Regions from separate parts of the Streptomyces prunicolor genome, predicted to be linked through region 1. Evidence: predicted binding sites of a transcription regulator. Region 1 holds the regulator's gene; each other region holds the start of a gene.

Evidence for each region. The regulator HrcA, encoded in region 1, represses chaperone genes, less so after heat shock. The targets are predictions, from matches to a motif close to TTNGCACTCNGNNNNNCNGAGTGCNAA.
Region 2: the regulator HrcA is predicted to act here: its motif matches at 2,829-2,855, upstream of groL (chaperonin GroEL).
Region 3: the regulator HrcA is predicted to act here: its motif matches at 1,912-1,938, upstream of groES (co-chaperone GroES).

The regions. Positions count from the first base shown of each region.
Region 1 covers NZ_CP108676.1:3,647,629-3,652,555, reverse strand. Annotated here, with positions in the region: gene hemW (radical SAM family heme chaperone HemW) at 1-1,020, shown strand, start outside; gene OG588_RS16365 (DUF3097 domain-containing protein) at 1,035-1,847, opposite strand; gene OG588_RS16360 (MBL fold metallo-hydrolase) at 1,882-2,604, opposite strand; gene hrcA (heat-inducible transcriptional repressor HrcA) at 2,778-3,794, shown strand; gene dnaJ (molecular chaperone DnaJ) at 3,795-4,927, shown strand, end outside.
Region 2 covers NZ_CP108676.1:4,816,705-4,821,631, forward strand. Annotated here, with positions in the region: gene OG588_RS21760 (NADH:flavin oxidoreductase) at 1-783, opposite strand, end outside; gene groL (chaperonin GroEL) at 1,038-2,666, opposite strand; gene OG588_RS21770 (cold-shock protein) at 3,063-3,269, opposite strand; gene OG588_RS21775 (MoaD/ThiS family protein) at 3,701-3,976, opposite strand; gene thrC (threonine synthase) at 4,063-4,927, opposite strand, start outside.
Region 3 covers NZ_CP108676.1:6,576,633-6,581,559, forward strand. Annotated here, with positions in the region: gene OG588_RS30345 (polysaccharide deacetylase family protein) at 1-681, shown strand, start outside; gene OG588_RS30350 (hypothetical protein) at 678-1,385, shown strand; gene OG588_RS30355 (hypothetical protein) at 1,437-1,727, opposite strand; gene groES (co-chaperone GroES) at 2,083-2,391, shown strand; gene groL (chaperonin GroEL) at 2,543-4,168, shown strand; gene OG588_RS30370 (SDR family NAD(P)-dependent oxidoreductase) at 4,325-4,927, opposite strand, start outside.

The DNA.
Region 1 (4,927 bases):
ACCCTGATCGACGAGGTCCGCCTGGCCCGCAAGGTTCTCGGCGACGACCCGCGCCAGGTCCGCACGGTCTTCGTCGGCGGCGGCACTCCCACGCTGCTGGCGGCGGGCGATCTCGTACGGATGCTGGGCGCGATCCGCGACGAGTTCGGCCTGGCACCGGACGCGGAGATCACGACCGAGGCGAACCCGGAGTCGGTGGACCCCGCCTACCTCGTGGCCCTCCGCGACGGCGGCTTCAACCGCGTCTCCTTCGGCATGCAGAGCGCGAAACAGCACGTACTGAAAGTCCTGGACCGCACCCACACCCCCGGCCGCCCCGAGGCCTGCGTAGCCGAGGCCCGCGCGGCCGGCTTCGACCACGTCAACCTCGACCTGATCTACGGCACCCCCGGCGAGACCGACGACGACTGGCGCGCGTCCCTCGACTCCGCCCTCGGCGCGGGCCCCGACCACATCAGCGCGTACGCCCTGATCGTCGAGGAGGGCACCCAGCTCGCCCGCCGCATCCGCCGCGGCGAGGTCCCCATGACGGACGACGACGTCCACGCCGACCGCTACCTCATCGCCGACGAGGTGATGTCGGCGGCGGGCTTCGACTGGTACGAGGTGTCCAACTGGGCAACGTCGAATTCCGGCCGTTGTCTCCACAACGAGCTCTACTGGCGCGGCGCCGACTGGTGGGGCGCGGGCCCCGGAGCGCACTCGCACGTCGGCGGGGTCCGATGGTGGAACGTGAAGCACCCGGGCGCGTACGCGGGGGCGCTGGCGGCCGGCCGCTCACCGGGTGCGGGCCGGGAGATCCTCTCGGCGGAGGACCGCCGGGTGGAACGCATCCTGCTGGAACTACGACTCCGGGAGGGCGCACCGCTGGACCTGCTCCGACCGGAGGGGCTCGCGGCTTCGCGCCGGGCGCTGGGGGACGGGCTGCTGGAGGCGGGGCCGTACGAGGCGGGGAGTGCGGTGCTCACGTTGCGGGGGCGGTTGCTGGCGGACGCGGTGGTGCGGGATCTGGTGGACTGATCGGATCGCCCCCGTCAGCCGCCCTCGGGTGCCGTGACGAAGTCGATCAACTCCTCCACCCGCCCCAGCAGTTCCGGCTCCAGATCCTTGTAAGACCCCACCCTGGCCAGAATCGCCTGCCACACCGCACCGGTGTTTTCCGGCCAACCCAGCGCCCGGCACACGCCCGTCTTCCAGTCCTGACCGTGCGGGACGCGGGGCCACGCGGCGATGCCCACGGAGGACGGTTTCACGGCCTCCCAGATGTCGATGTACGGGTGGCCGACGACCAGCGCGTGCTCACTCGTGACCGACTGGGCGATGCGCCACTCCTTGGTGCCGGGGAGCAGGTGGTCGACCAGGATGCCGAGGCGGGCGTCCGGGCCCGGGGCGAACTCCTCGACAATGGCGGGCAGATCGTCGACGCCCTCCAGGTACTCGACCACCACGCCCTCGATACGCAGGTCGTCGCCCCACACCCGCTCGACGAGTTCGGCGTCGTGCCGGCCCTCCACGTAGATCCGCCCGGCGCGAGCCACACGCGCGCGTGCACCGGGGACGGCGACTGAACCGGACGCCGTACGAGTGGGCCGTAGCGCACTCGGCGACGCCGGCCTGACCAGGGTCACCACGCGGCCCTCCAGGAGGAAGCCGCGCGGCTCCATCGGGAACACCCGGTGCTTGCCGAAGCGGTCCTCCAGGGTGACCGTGCCGGCCTCGCAGCGGATCACCGCGCCGCAGAAACCGGTGCCCGGCTCCTCGACCACCAGGCCCGGCTCCGCGGGGACCTCGGGGGCCGGCTTGGGCTTCTTCCACGGCGGGGTCAGATCGGCGGAGTACTGGCGCATTCGGATGACGATAGGAGAACCGGGGCGACCGTCGTCACGACACGCCGAAACGCGTTGCCAACGCGTCCCGTTGGGCCCGCACGAAGGCCGCGTCCACCACCGCTCCGTGACCGGGGACGTACAGCGCGTCCTCGCCGCCCAGGGAGAGGAGACGGTCGAGGGCGGCGGGCCAGTGGGACGGTACGGCGTCCGGGCCCGCCTGCGGTTCGCCGGACTCCTCGACCAGGTCGCCGCAGAACACGACCGGCGGGGAGCCGGGGACGAGGACCGCGAGGTCGTGGGCCGTGTGTCCGGGGCCGACGTTCGCGAGCAGGACCTGTCGGTCGTCGCCCAGGGGGAGCGTCCACTCGTCCGACACCAGGTGACGCGGGTACGTCAGGGCGGCTACGGCCTCGTCGGCCACGCGCGCGTGGAGGCCGTTCCGGATCGCATCCGTGCGTAGTTCCTCCCGCTCGTCCGTCAGTACCCGCTCCATGCCCGTCGCGCCGTACACCTCCGCGTCCGCGAACTCCGCCGCCCCGAAGACGTGGTCGAAATGGGCGTGGGTGAGCGCGAGATGAGTCACAGCGTGCCCGGCGAGCGCCCGCGCCTCCGTGCGCAACCGTGCGCCCTCCGCCAGGCTCGACCCCGCGTCGATCATCAGCGCCGAGCCCGCCCCCACGACCAGCCCGACCGTGCAGTCCCAGCCAGGCAGCCGGCACCGGCCCACCCCGGCCGCCAGCCGCTCCCACCCCGCCTCTTCCCAAGTCACCGTCATGCAGCGACGCTAGCGGTGACGGCACTCAGGGCGTGACATCGCAGGACCGGCCTTGCCCGGGGTGTACCTCACGGCCGTACACTGGGCCGGGGAACGCTGGCACTCACGCGCACAGAGTGCCAGGAAAGGGCAGCCCGGTATCAAAACGGCGACCAGAACTGGAGGTGTGCGCGATGCTCAGCGAACGCAGGCTTCAGGTGCTGCGCGCCATCGTCCAGGATTACGTCGGCACCGAGGAGCCGGTCGGGTCCAAGGCGCTCACCGAGCGGCACAGCCTCGGCGTCTCCCCGGCGACGGTGCGCAACGACATGGCGGCCCTGGAGGACGAGGGGTACATCGCCCAGCCGCACACCAGCGCCGGGCGCATTCCGACGGACAAGGGCTATCGGCTGTTCGTCGACAAGCTCGCCGGCGTCAAGCCGATGACCGGCCCGGAGCGCAAGGCGATCCAGAACTTCCTCGACGGTGCTGTGGACCTCGACGACGTCGTGGGCCGTACGGTGCGGCTGCTCGCGCAGCTCACCCGGCAGGTCGCCGTCGTGCAGTACCCGTCCCTGACCCGCTCGACCGTCCGCCACGTGGAGCTGCTGTCGCTGGCCCCCGCGCGCGTGATGCTCGTGCTGATCACCGACACCGGGCGGGTCGAGCAGCGCATGGTCGACTGCCCGGCGCCCTTCGGGGAGAGCTCGCTCGCGGATCTACGCGCGCGGCTCAACAGCCGGATCGCGGCCCGCCGCTTCGCGGACGTACCGCTGCTCGTGCAGGACCTGCCGGAGGCCTTCGAGGCCGAGGACCGCGGCACGGTCGCGACGGTGCTCTCCACCCTCCTGGAGACCCTCGTCGAGGAGACCGAGGAGCGGTTGATGATCGGCGGCACCGCCAATCTCACCCGCTTCGGACATGACTTTCCCCTCACCATCCGCCCCATCCTGGAAGCACTGGAGGAGCAGGTCGTCCTCCTCAAGTTGCTTGGTGAGGCGGGGGATTCGGGCATGACCGTACGGATCGGTCACGAGAACGCCTATGAGGGACTCAACTCCACTTCCGTGGTGTCGGTCGGCTACGGTTCGGGCGGCGAGGCAGTCGCCAAGCTCGGCGTGGTCGGACCGACCCGCATGGATTACCCGGGAACGATGGGAGCGGTACGCGCAGTGGCACGGTACGTCGGACAGATCCTGGCGGAGTCCTAAGTGGCCACGGACTACTACGCCGTTCTCGGCGTGCGTCGCGACGCGTCGCAGGATGAGATCAAGAAGGCCTTCCGTAGGCTCGCGCGCGAGCTGCACCCGGACGTGAATCCGGATCCGAAGACCCAGGAGCGGTTCAAGGAGATCAACGCCGCTTACGAGGTGCTCTCGGACCCGCAGAAGAAGCAGGTCTACGACCTCGGCGGCGACCCCCTCTCGCAGGCGGGCGGCGCGGGCGCGGGCTTCGGAGCCGGTGGCTTCGGGAACTTCTCGGACATCATGGACGCGTTCTTCGGTACGGCGTCGCAGCGCGGACCGCGCTCGCGCACCCGCCGCGGCCAGGACGCCATGATCCGGCTGGAGATCGAGCTCGACGAGGCGGCCTTCGGCACCACGAAGGACATCCAGGTCGACACGGCCGTCGTCTGCAACACCTGCAACGGCGAGGGCGCGGCCCCCGGCACCTCCGCGCAGACCTGTGACATGTGTCGCGGTCGCGGTGAGGTCTCGCAGGTGACCCGGTCCTTCCTGGGCCAGGTCATGACCTCCCGCCCCTGCCCCCAGTGCCAGGGCTTCGGCACGGTCGTGCCGACGCCGTGCCCGGAGTGCGCCGGTGACGGCCGCGTCCGCTCGCGGCGCACCCTCACGGTCAAGATCCCGGCGGGTGTGGACAACGGCACGCGGATCCAGCTCGCGGGCGAGGGCGAGGTCGGCCCCGGCGGCGGCCCCGCCGGTGACCTGTACGTCGAGATCCACGAGCTGCCGCACGCGATGTTCCAGCGGCGTGGTGACGACCTGCACTGCACGGTCACCCTCCCGATGACGGCGGCGGCCCTCGGCACGAAGGTGCCGTTGGAGACGCTCGACGGCATGGAGGAGGTCGACATCCGCCCGGGCACCCAGTCCGGCCAGTCGATCCCGCTGCACACCAGAGGCATCACGCATCTGCGCGGCGGCGGCCGGGGCGACCTCATCGTGCACGTCGAGGTCACCACCCCGACCAAGCTGGACGTCGAGCAGGAACGTCTGCTGCGCGAACTGGCGAAGCTGCGCGGCGAGGAGCGGCCCATGGGGACGTTCCAGCCGGGTCAGCAGGGGCTGTTCTCACGCCTCAAGGACGCTTTCAACGGTCGCTG
Region 2 (4,927 bases), 1.2 Mb from region 1:
CGCCGCCGCGAGCGGGGTCAGGATCGCGTCCAGCTCCTCCGGCGTCTCCGCCAGCCGGGCGCCGTAGACGTCCTGCTTCCACTGCGAGTAACGGAAGATGATCGGGAACTCCGGCGACACCGTCTCCCGGACCGCCGCCACGATCTCCGCCGCGAACTTCGTCCGGGCGACCGCGTCACCGCCGTAGGCGTCCGTACGGCGGTTGGTGCCCGCGTACAGGAACTGGTCGAGGAGATAGCCGTGGGCCCCGTGCAGTTCGACCCCGTCGAAACCGATCCGCTCCGCCGCCGCAGCCGCCTCGGCGAACGCTCCGATGACGTCGTCCAGGTCCCGCTGCGTCATCGCCGTACCGGTGACCTCGTCGCTGCCGATCCGCAGCCCGGACGGGCCGACGGCGGGCGCGTCCGCGTACGGCGGCTGGCCCTGCTCGCGGACCATGCCGATGTGCCACAGCTGCGGCACGATCGTGCCGCCCGCCGCGTGCACGCCCTCGGCCACCTTCGCCCAGCCGGCGAGCTGCTCCTCGCCGTGGAAGCGCGGGATGTCGTCGCTCTGCCCGGCGGACTCGTGGCCGACGTAGGTCCCCTCGGTGACGATGAGGCCCACACCCGCGGCGGCACGGCGGGAGTAGTACCCGACCACATCCTCACCGGGGATGCCGCCCGGCGAGAACTGCCGGGTCATCGGCGCCATCACGATCCGGTTCGGGACGGTCAGGCCGTTGAGGGTGATCGGACGGCCGAGGATTTCGGCCGCTCGGGAGGCGGGGGCGGTCGTAGACACGTGTGGGGGCTCCTCGGGACTACCGGGTATCGGGCATCAGGTACCAGACATCAAACGCCAGACGTCAGACATCAGGTACCGGACGGTATGTGCGTATGCATCGATCATGCGTCAACGACAACCTTCCGGCCAAGACCTTCATTCCGACCGGTCGGCGCCGCGCCCTGTGATACCGGACACGCCCGAGGGCGGTACCCCCTGCCAGAAGCAGGAAGTACCGCCCTCGGTAAGACCGTTGATCAACCAGAGGTCGATCAGAAGTCCATGTCACCGCCCGGCATGCCGCCACCGGCGCCCGCGCCGGCACCGGCCTTCTCGGGCTTGTCGGCGATGACGGCCTCGGTGGTGAGGAAGAGCGCGGCGATGGACGCGGCGTTCTGCAGGGCAGAGCGCGTGACCTTCGCCGGGTCGATGATGCCCTCGGCGATCATGTCCACGTACTCACCGGTGGCGGCGTTGAGGCCGTGACCGATGGGCAGGTTGCGGACCTTCTCGACGACGACTCCGCCTTCGAGACCACCGTTGACGGCGATCTGCTTCAGCGGGGCCTCAAGGGCCAGCTTCACGATCGCGGCACCGGTGGCCTCGTCACCTTCGAGCTCAAGCTTCTCGAAGACGTGGCCCGCCTGGATGAGCGCGACGCCGCCACCGGCGACGATGCCCTCCTCGACGGCCGCCTTCGCGTTGCGAACGGCGTCCTCGATGCGGTGCTTGCGCTCCTTGAGCTCGACCTCGGTGGCCGCGCCCGCCTTGATGACGGCGACGCCACCCGCGAGCTTGGCGAGGCGCTCCTGGAGCTTCTCGCGGTCGTAGTCCGAGTCGCTGTTCTCGATCTCGGCGCGGATCTGGTTGACGCGACCGGCAACCTGGTCCGCCGAGCCCGAGCCGTCGACGATCGTCGTCTCGTCCTTGGTGATGACGACCTTGCGGGCGCGGCCGAGGAGATCCACGGTCGCGTTCTCCAGCTTGAGGCCGACCTCCTCGGAGATGACCTCGCCGCCCGTGAGGATGGCGATGTCGCCGAGCATGGCCTTGCGACGGTCACCGAAGCCCGGAGCCTTGACGGCGACGGACTTGAAGGTGCCGCGGATCTTGTTGACGACCAGCGTGGACAGGGCCTCGCCCTCGACGTCCTCGGCGATGATCAGCAGCGGCTTGCCCGACTGCATGACCTTCTCCAGGAGCGGGAGCAGGTCCTTGACGTTGGCGATCTTCGAGTTGGCGATCAGGATGTACGGGTCGTCGAGGACGGCCTCCATACGCTCCATGTCGGTGGCGAAGTACGCCGAGATGTAGCCCTTGTCGAAGCGCATACCTTCGGTGAGCTCAAGCTCCAGCCCGAAGGTCTGGGACTCCTCGACGGTGATGACGCCTTCCTTGCCGACCTTGTCCATCGCCTCGGCGATGAGCTCGCCGATCTGGGTGTCGGCGGCGGAGATGGAGGCCGTCGAAGCGATCTGCTCCTTGGTCTCCACGTCCTTGGCCTGCTCCAGCAGGGCACCGGAGACGGCCTCGACGGCCTTCTCGATACCGCGCTTGAGGGCCATCGGGTTGGCGCCGGCGGCTACGTTGCGCAGACCCTCCTTGACGAGGGCCTGGGCGAGCACGGTCGCCGTGGTCGTACCGTCGCCGGCGACGTCGTCCGTCTTCTTGGCGACTTCCTTGACCAGCTCGGCGCCGATCTTCTCGTACGGGTCCTCGAGCTCGATCTCCTTGGCGATGGAAACACCATCGTTGGTGATCGTGGGGGCGCCCCACTTCTTCTCGAGGACGACGTTGCGGCCCTTGGGGCCAAGGGTGACCTTGACGGCGTCGGCGAGCTGGTTCATCCCGCGCTCGAGACCGCGCCGTGCCTCCTCGTCGAACGCGATGATCTTGGCCATGTGAAGTGGTCCTCCCGGACTGGGGTGGATTGCTCCGGACCGCGCTGGCGCCCGCGACGGACGGCCTGCCTGCCCTGTGATTCCTTGCACCACCTGGCCTGCGGGCCTCACCCACCCGGTCCTTCGTTATCACTCTCACCTTCAGAGTGCTAACGCCAATGATTAGCACTCGGCATGGTCGAGTGCAAGCGGCTCCCGGGTTCTGGGCCTTTGCTCTTCGCGGGCGCGCGCGAGGGAGCGCGAGGGAGAACGCCGCGCACGCCGATGGCTCCGGGCATGGCTCCGGGCATGGCTCCGGGCATGCCGAAGGGCTCGTACCCCAGGAGGTGACCCCCCAGGAGTACGAGCCCTTCGGTGAGGAACGAAGAACGTCGCTGCTGTTCGTCGGCGCGTGCTTCAGCTGGTCGCGAGCCGGACCATGTCCGCCTGCGGCCCCTTCTGACCCTGCGAGATCTCGAAATCGACCCGCTGACCCTCTTCCAGGGTGCGGTAGCCGTCCATTTGAATCGCGCTGTAGTGGACGAAAACATCCGCACCACCGTCGACCGCGATGAAGCCGTACCCCTTCTCCGCGTTGAACCATTTGACGGTGCCCTGAGCCATGCCTAACTCCCCTATTACTGGCCCTTGCACGGACCCGCACTTCGCGGATCCGGGTCAGACCTCACCCCCCACAGGTTTGGGGGCGTGCGCCGGAACGCGTCGACCGCGGCCGAATGTATCCGCCCAACTGCCGTCTGCAACAGGTCAATCCGACGAGAATTCCGGGCAGGACCGGTCGGGAATATACGGAGAATTCGTCCGACTTCAGGGCAAGTCGGGCCCGATAAAGAGAACATAACGCGCAAAATGCCTACACACTTTGGCTACTTCTCATCGCACGCGGAGCCGGTACTCATATGCGTCCGGCATGCGGAGTGGAGCGCGTTCCCCAACTGTACCCCGCTCAACCATACAGAATTGCCCCCTCCGTTTCTCTCACGGAGGGGGCAATTCGATGAACTCTCGGTAATCGGCGTTACCGAGGGTAATTATCAGCCACCGGCAACGGCCGGAATGATCGAGACGCCGGCCCCGTCCGGCGTGACCGTCTCCAGCCCCTGCTCGAACCGCACATCGTCATCATTCACGTACACGTTGACGAACCGCCGCAACTTGCCCTGATCGTCGAGCACGCGGGCAGAGATCCCGGCGTGGTTCTTCTCAAGGTCCGAGATGACCTCGGCGAGGGTGCCACCTTCGGCGGAGACCTCGGCCTGACCACCGGTGTAGGTGCGAAGAATGGTAGGGATGCGGACACTAACGCTCACGATGAAACCTCCGGTCAGATGATTGCCCTAGGGGCGCGGGGAACTGCGCGACCAGCCCCCACCGGCCCGCAGTCAGAGAACGACGCTTAGGACGCAAGCCCAGCTTCCCTGAACGACTCAAGACTCGGCCGGATCGTCGCGGTGAGCCCGGTACCGGCAACCGCGTCCAACGTCTTGAGCCCGTCGCCCGTGTTGAGGACCACCGTCGTGAGGGTCGGATCCAACAACCCGTTCTCGATCAGCTTCTTCGCCACACCAACGGTCACCCCACCCGCGGTCTCCGCAAAGATCCCCTCGGTCCGCGCAAGCAACTTGATCGCGTCGACAACCTGCTCGTCATTGACGTCCTCCACCGCCCCACCGGTCCGCCGAGCAATGTCCAGCACGTAAGGACCATCCGCGGGGTTCCCGATGGCGAGCGACTTGGCGATCGTGTTCGGCTTCTGCGGCCGTACGACGTCATGCCCCGCCTTGTAGGCGACGGAAACCGGCGAACACCCCTCCGCCTGCGCCCCGAAGATCTTGTACGGCTTGTCCTCGACGAGCCCGAGCTTGATCAGCTCCTGCAGGCCCTTGTCGATCTTCGTGAGCTGCGACCCGGAGGCGATCGGCACGACCAGCTGGTCCGGCAGCCGCCACCCCAGCTGCTCGCAGATCTCGTACGCCAGGGTCTTGGAGCCCTCCGCGTAGTACGGCCGGAGGTTGACGTTGACGAAGCCCCAGCCCTCGCCCGCCGGGTCGCCGATCAGCTCGGAGCAGAAGCGGTTCACGTCGTCGTAGTTGCCCTCGATGCCGACGAGCTCGCCGCCGTAGATCGCGGCCATGACGACCTTGCCCTGCTCCAGGTCGTGCGGGATGAACACGCAGGAGCGGAAGCCGGCGCGGGCCGCGGCGGCACCGACGGCGCCGGCGAGGTTGCCGGTGGAGGAGCAGGAGAGGGTGGTGAAGTTG
Region 3 (4,927 bases), 2.9 Mb from region 1:
AAGGTGCCCCTCCAGGCCCTGCCGGCGCCCGCCCACAAGCCGGAGATCACCGCGCGCAAGGGCTTCGAGGTGGACGACCAGGAGGAGCTGAACCTCCCGCCGGTCTTCACCACGATCCCCACGAAGCAGAAGATCGTCTTCCTCACCATCGACGACGGTGAGGAGAAGGACCCCGCGTTCCTGCGGATGATGAGCGACCTGAAGATCCCGTACACGGCCTTCCTCAGCAACTACCTGGTGAAGGACGACTACGGCTACTTCCGGAAGATGCAGGCCCAGGGCCACACGATCAACAACCACACCCTCACGCACCCGTATCTGCCGGGCCTGTCGTACGCCGAGCAGAAGCGTGAGATCTGCGGCATGCAGGACATCATGAAGAAGCAGTTCGGCAAGGCCCCGACGGTCTTCCGGCCGCCGTACGGGAACTACAACCACGACACCCTCGTAGCCGCGAAGTCCTGCGGCATCAAGTACGCCCCGATCTGGGACGAGGAGGTGTTCGTCGACCACTGGGAGTACCGCGAGGACGACCGGTCGCTGCACCCCGGTGACATCGTCCTGACGCACTTCCGGGGCCGTGCGGACTGGAAGGGCACGATGGTCGACGACATGCGCCGCTTCCTGGGCAAGGTCACGGCGGAGGGGTACGCGGTGGCTCGCCTGGAGGACTACCTGTGAGGGTCCGGGTACCGGTGGCCGTCGCTCTGGCGGCCACCCTCCTCACCGGCTGCGCCCAGTCCGTCGACCCGATCGAACGGCTCGGCAAGAAGGCCGCCCAGCGCGTCCACCCGCACGGCCCGACCCGCGAACAGCCGTACCGCCACTGGGGTTTGACGGCCCCGCTGGCCCCCGCTCCGAAACCCTCCCCCTGGCCCGCCCCCCGCTCGGCGGGCCCGGGCCTCCCACCCGTCGTGGACCACGTCCGCACCCACGACAAGGTCGTCTTCCTGACCTACGACGCCCAGGGCGCGGGCGCGGACACGCGACGGGACCCGAGGTTCGCCGACCTGGTCCGCGAACTACGGCTCCCGGTCACGGTGTTCCCCACCGCACCGCGACACGGCCACTTCGCCGGCCTGCCCTACGCCACCCAGCGCAGCGAGATCTGCGGCCACCGGCCCCGGCCCGACTCCCGGCTGCTCCGGCCCCCTTACGGCACGTACGACACGACGACCCGCCGTGCCGCGGCCGACTGCGGAGTCTCCGCCCTGGTCCTCTGGCGGGCCTCCACGACGACCGGAACCCTGACCTACGCCCGAGGCGACCACCACCTCACCCCCGGCGACATCGTCCAGGTGGGCCCGGCCGACAGCACGGCCAGACTGCTGCGTGGCATCCAGGAGCGGGGGCTGACGGTGGGGCGCCTGGAGGACTACCTCTGAGTGCCACTTGGGACGGGTCTGCTTGAGACAGGGCTGCTTGAGACAGGGGGCCTACCCGTGGGGCCACGTCTCTGCCGTCGTACCCAGGAGTACCGCGACGGCCAGCACCTGTGCCGCGGCGCTGATCTGATACCCGCGCCGGAAGAGGACGACGGCCGCGGCGAGAGCCGCGACCACCAGCACACCCAGCCACGCCACCGCCGCCCAGAGGGACCCGATCAGCGCCACCGTCAGGGCCGATATGAAGACGAGGGCGACTTCAGCCGGTATCAGGACGGCCACCGCGCAGCAGTCGGCACCGAGGGAAGGCGGACTGGGAAGCGCGGGGGACCGGGGAGGCATGGGGAGACGCTACGGGGCGGCACCTTTCCAGCGCAGGCGGACACCATCAGCCTGTCCGGCGTTTGAGGACGAGGCCGCAGGCCGACAGCGGGGGTCTGGGGGCGCAGCCCCCGGAGACGGCAACACCAACACCCCCGCCACACAGCCCAGGGCACTGAAAAATTCCGCTCAAGCGCCGCGGGCATTGGCACTCCGCTTGACCGAGTGCTAATCGCAGTCATAGTCTCAGACCTGGCACTCCCCCCTGGAGAGTGCCAATAGCGACGGGCAGGTCCGGCACCCGCGACGACGGATCCACCTGGTCGCCACCTCAGACAGTTAACCCCGTGAGATCTCCGAAGGGGGAGGTCGGATCGTGACGACCGCCAGCTCCAAGGTTGCCATCAAGCCGCTCGAGGACCGCATTGTGGTCCAGGCACTCGAAGCCGAGCAGACCACGGCCTCTGGCCTGGTCATTCCGGACACCGCGAAGGAGAAGCCCCAGGAGGGCGTCGTCCTCGCCGTGGGCCCGGGTCGCTTCGAGAACGGCGAGCGCCTGCCGCTCGACGTCCAGACCGGTGACATCGTGCTGTACAGCAAGTACGGCGGCACCGAAGTGAAGTACCAGGGCGAGGAGTACCTCGTCCTCTCGGCCCGCGACGTGCTCGCGGTCATCGAGAAGTAGCTCACCCGGTACCACCGGTACCACCTGGATATACCGAGCTACACCCAGTTTTGCAGTGAGCTGCGCCCCTGGCCCCCGCGACCTTATGAAGCCGGGCGTCGGGGGCGTGGTTCGTTTCACCCACGTTTTCCGAGAGGGCTGAACCGCTCCCATGGCGAAGATCCTGAAGTTCGACGAGGACGCCCGTCGCGCCCTCGAGCGCGGCGTCAACAAGCTTGCCGACACGGTCAAGGTGACGATCGGCCCCAAGGGCCGCAACGTCGTCATCGACAAGAAGTTCGGCGCCCCCACCATCACCAACGACGGCGTCACCATCGCCCGCGAGGTCGAGCTCGACGACCCGTACGAGAACCTCGGTGCCCAGCTGGTGAAGGAGGTGGCGACCAAGACCAACGACATCGCGGGTGACGGCACCACCACCGCCACCGTGCTCGCCCAGGCGCTCGTCCGCGAGGGCCTGCGCAACGTCGCCGCGGGTGCCTCCCCGGCCGCCCTGAAGAAGGGCATCGACGCCGCCGTCAAGGCCATCTCCGACGAGCTGCTCGCCACCGCGCGGCCCATCGACGACAAGGCCGACATCGCCGCCGTGGCCGGTCTGTCCGCCCAGGACAGCCAGGTCGGCGAGCTCATCGCCGAGGCGATGGACAAGGTCGGCAAGGACGGTGTCATCACCGTCGAGGAGTCCAACACCTTCGGTCTGGAGCTGGACTTCACCGAGGGCATGGCCTTCGACAAGGGCTACCTGTCGCCGTACTTCGTGACGGACCAGGAGCGCATGGAAGCGGTCCTCGAGGACCCGTACATCCTGATCCACCAGGGCAAGATCAGCTCCATCCAGGACCTGCTGCCGCTGCTGGAGAAGGTCATCCAGGCCAACGCCTCCAAGCCGCTGCTGATCATCGCCGAGGACGTCGAGGGCGAGGCCCTGTCGACCCTGGTCGTGAACAAGATCCGCGGCACGTTCAACGCGGTCGCGGTCAAGGCCCCCGGCTTCGGCGACCGCCGCAAGGCGATGCTCGGCGACCTCGCCACCCTCACCGGCGGTCAGGTCATCGCCGAGGAGGTCGGCCTCAAGCTCGACCAGGTCGGCCTGGACGTGCTGGGCTCCGCCCGCCGCGTGACGGTCACCAAGGACGACACGACCGTCGTCGACGGTGCCGGCGACTCCTCCGAGGTCGCGGGCCGCGTCAACCAGATCAAGGCCGAGATCGAGAACACGGACTCCGACTGGGACCGCGAGAAGCTCCAGGAGCGCCTCGCGAAGCTGGCCGGCGGCGTGTGCGTGATCAAGGTCGGCGCCGCCACCGAGGTGGAGCTGAAGGAGAAGAAGCACCGTCTGGAGGACGCCATCTCCGCGACCCGCGCCGCGGTCGAGGAGGGCATCGTCTCCGGTGGTGGCTCCGCTCTGGTGCACGCCGCCAAGGTCCTCGAGGGCAACCTCGACAAGACCGGCGACGAGGCCACCGGTGTCGCCGTCGTGCGCCGCGCGGTCGTCGAGCCGCTGCGCTGGATCGCCGAGAACGCGGGCCTCGAGGGCTACGTCATCACCGCCAAGGTCGCCGACCTGGAGCCCGGCCAGGGCTTCAACGCCGCGACCGGCGAGTACGGCGACCTGGTCAAGGCCGGCGTCATCGACCCGGTCAAGGTCACCCGCTCCGCCCTGGAGAACGCCGCCTCCATCGCCTCCCTGCTCCTCACGACCGAGACCCTGGTCGTCGAGAAGAAGGAAGAGGAGGAGCCGGCCGCCGGTGGTCACAGCCACGGCCACTCCCACTGACGCGAGTCGGTGAACCCGTAGTACGTGTACGTCGAAGGCCCGGCGCCCCTCAGGGGGTGCCGGGCCTTCGCGTTCCACCGAAACCTTCGTCACCGAGCCCGCCGTGGTCGAGCCGACTGCCATCACCGAGCCCGCCCCCCATCGAGGCGGCTGCCGTCACTGCGGCCCGTACTTCCGCCCGGTCTTCGACGTGATCCCGCCCAGCACCGCCTGCGGAGTGATCTTCACTAGCCCCATCAGCGCCTTGTAGCGCGGGTCCGGGATCGACAGCGACTTGCCGCGCGCCAGATCCGCGAGCGCCGCCGCGACCAGCTTGTCCGCGTCCAGCCACATCCAGTTCGGGATGTTGTCCGTACCCATCCCGGCCCGCTCGTGGAACTCGGTCCGCACAAAACCCGGCGCCAGCGCCATCAGCCGTACGCCACTGCCGGCCAGGTCCTTGGCCGCGCCCTGCGTGAACTGCACGACCCACGCCTTCGAGGCGCCGTACGTTCCGCGTGGTACGAAGGCGGCGACCGACGCCACGTTGACGACCCCGCCGCGCCCGCGCTCCCGCATCGCCTCGGTCGCCGCGCTGGTCAGCCGGAGCACCGCCTCGCAGTGCACCTTGAGCATCTTCAGCTCGTCGGCCATGGATACGTCGAGGTAGCGGCCCTTGTTGCCGAAGCCCGCGTTGTTGACCAGCAGGTCGACGGGGTTCTTGCGGTCGGCGAGGCGGGCGGCGACCGTCTCGATGCCCTTGTCCGTGGCCAGGTCGGC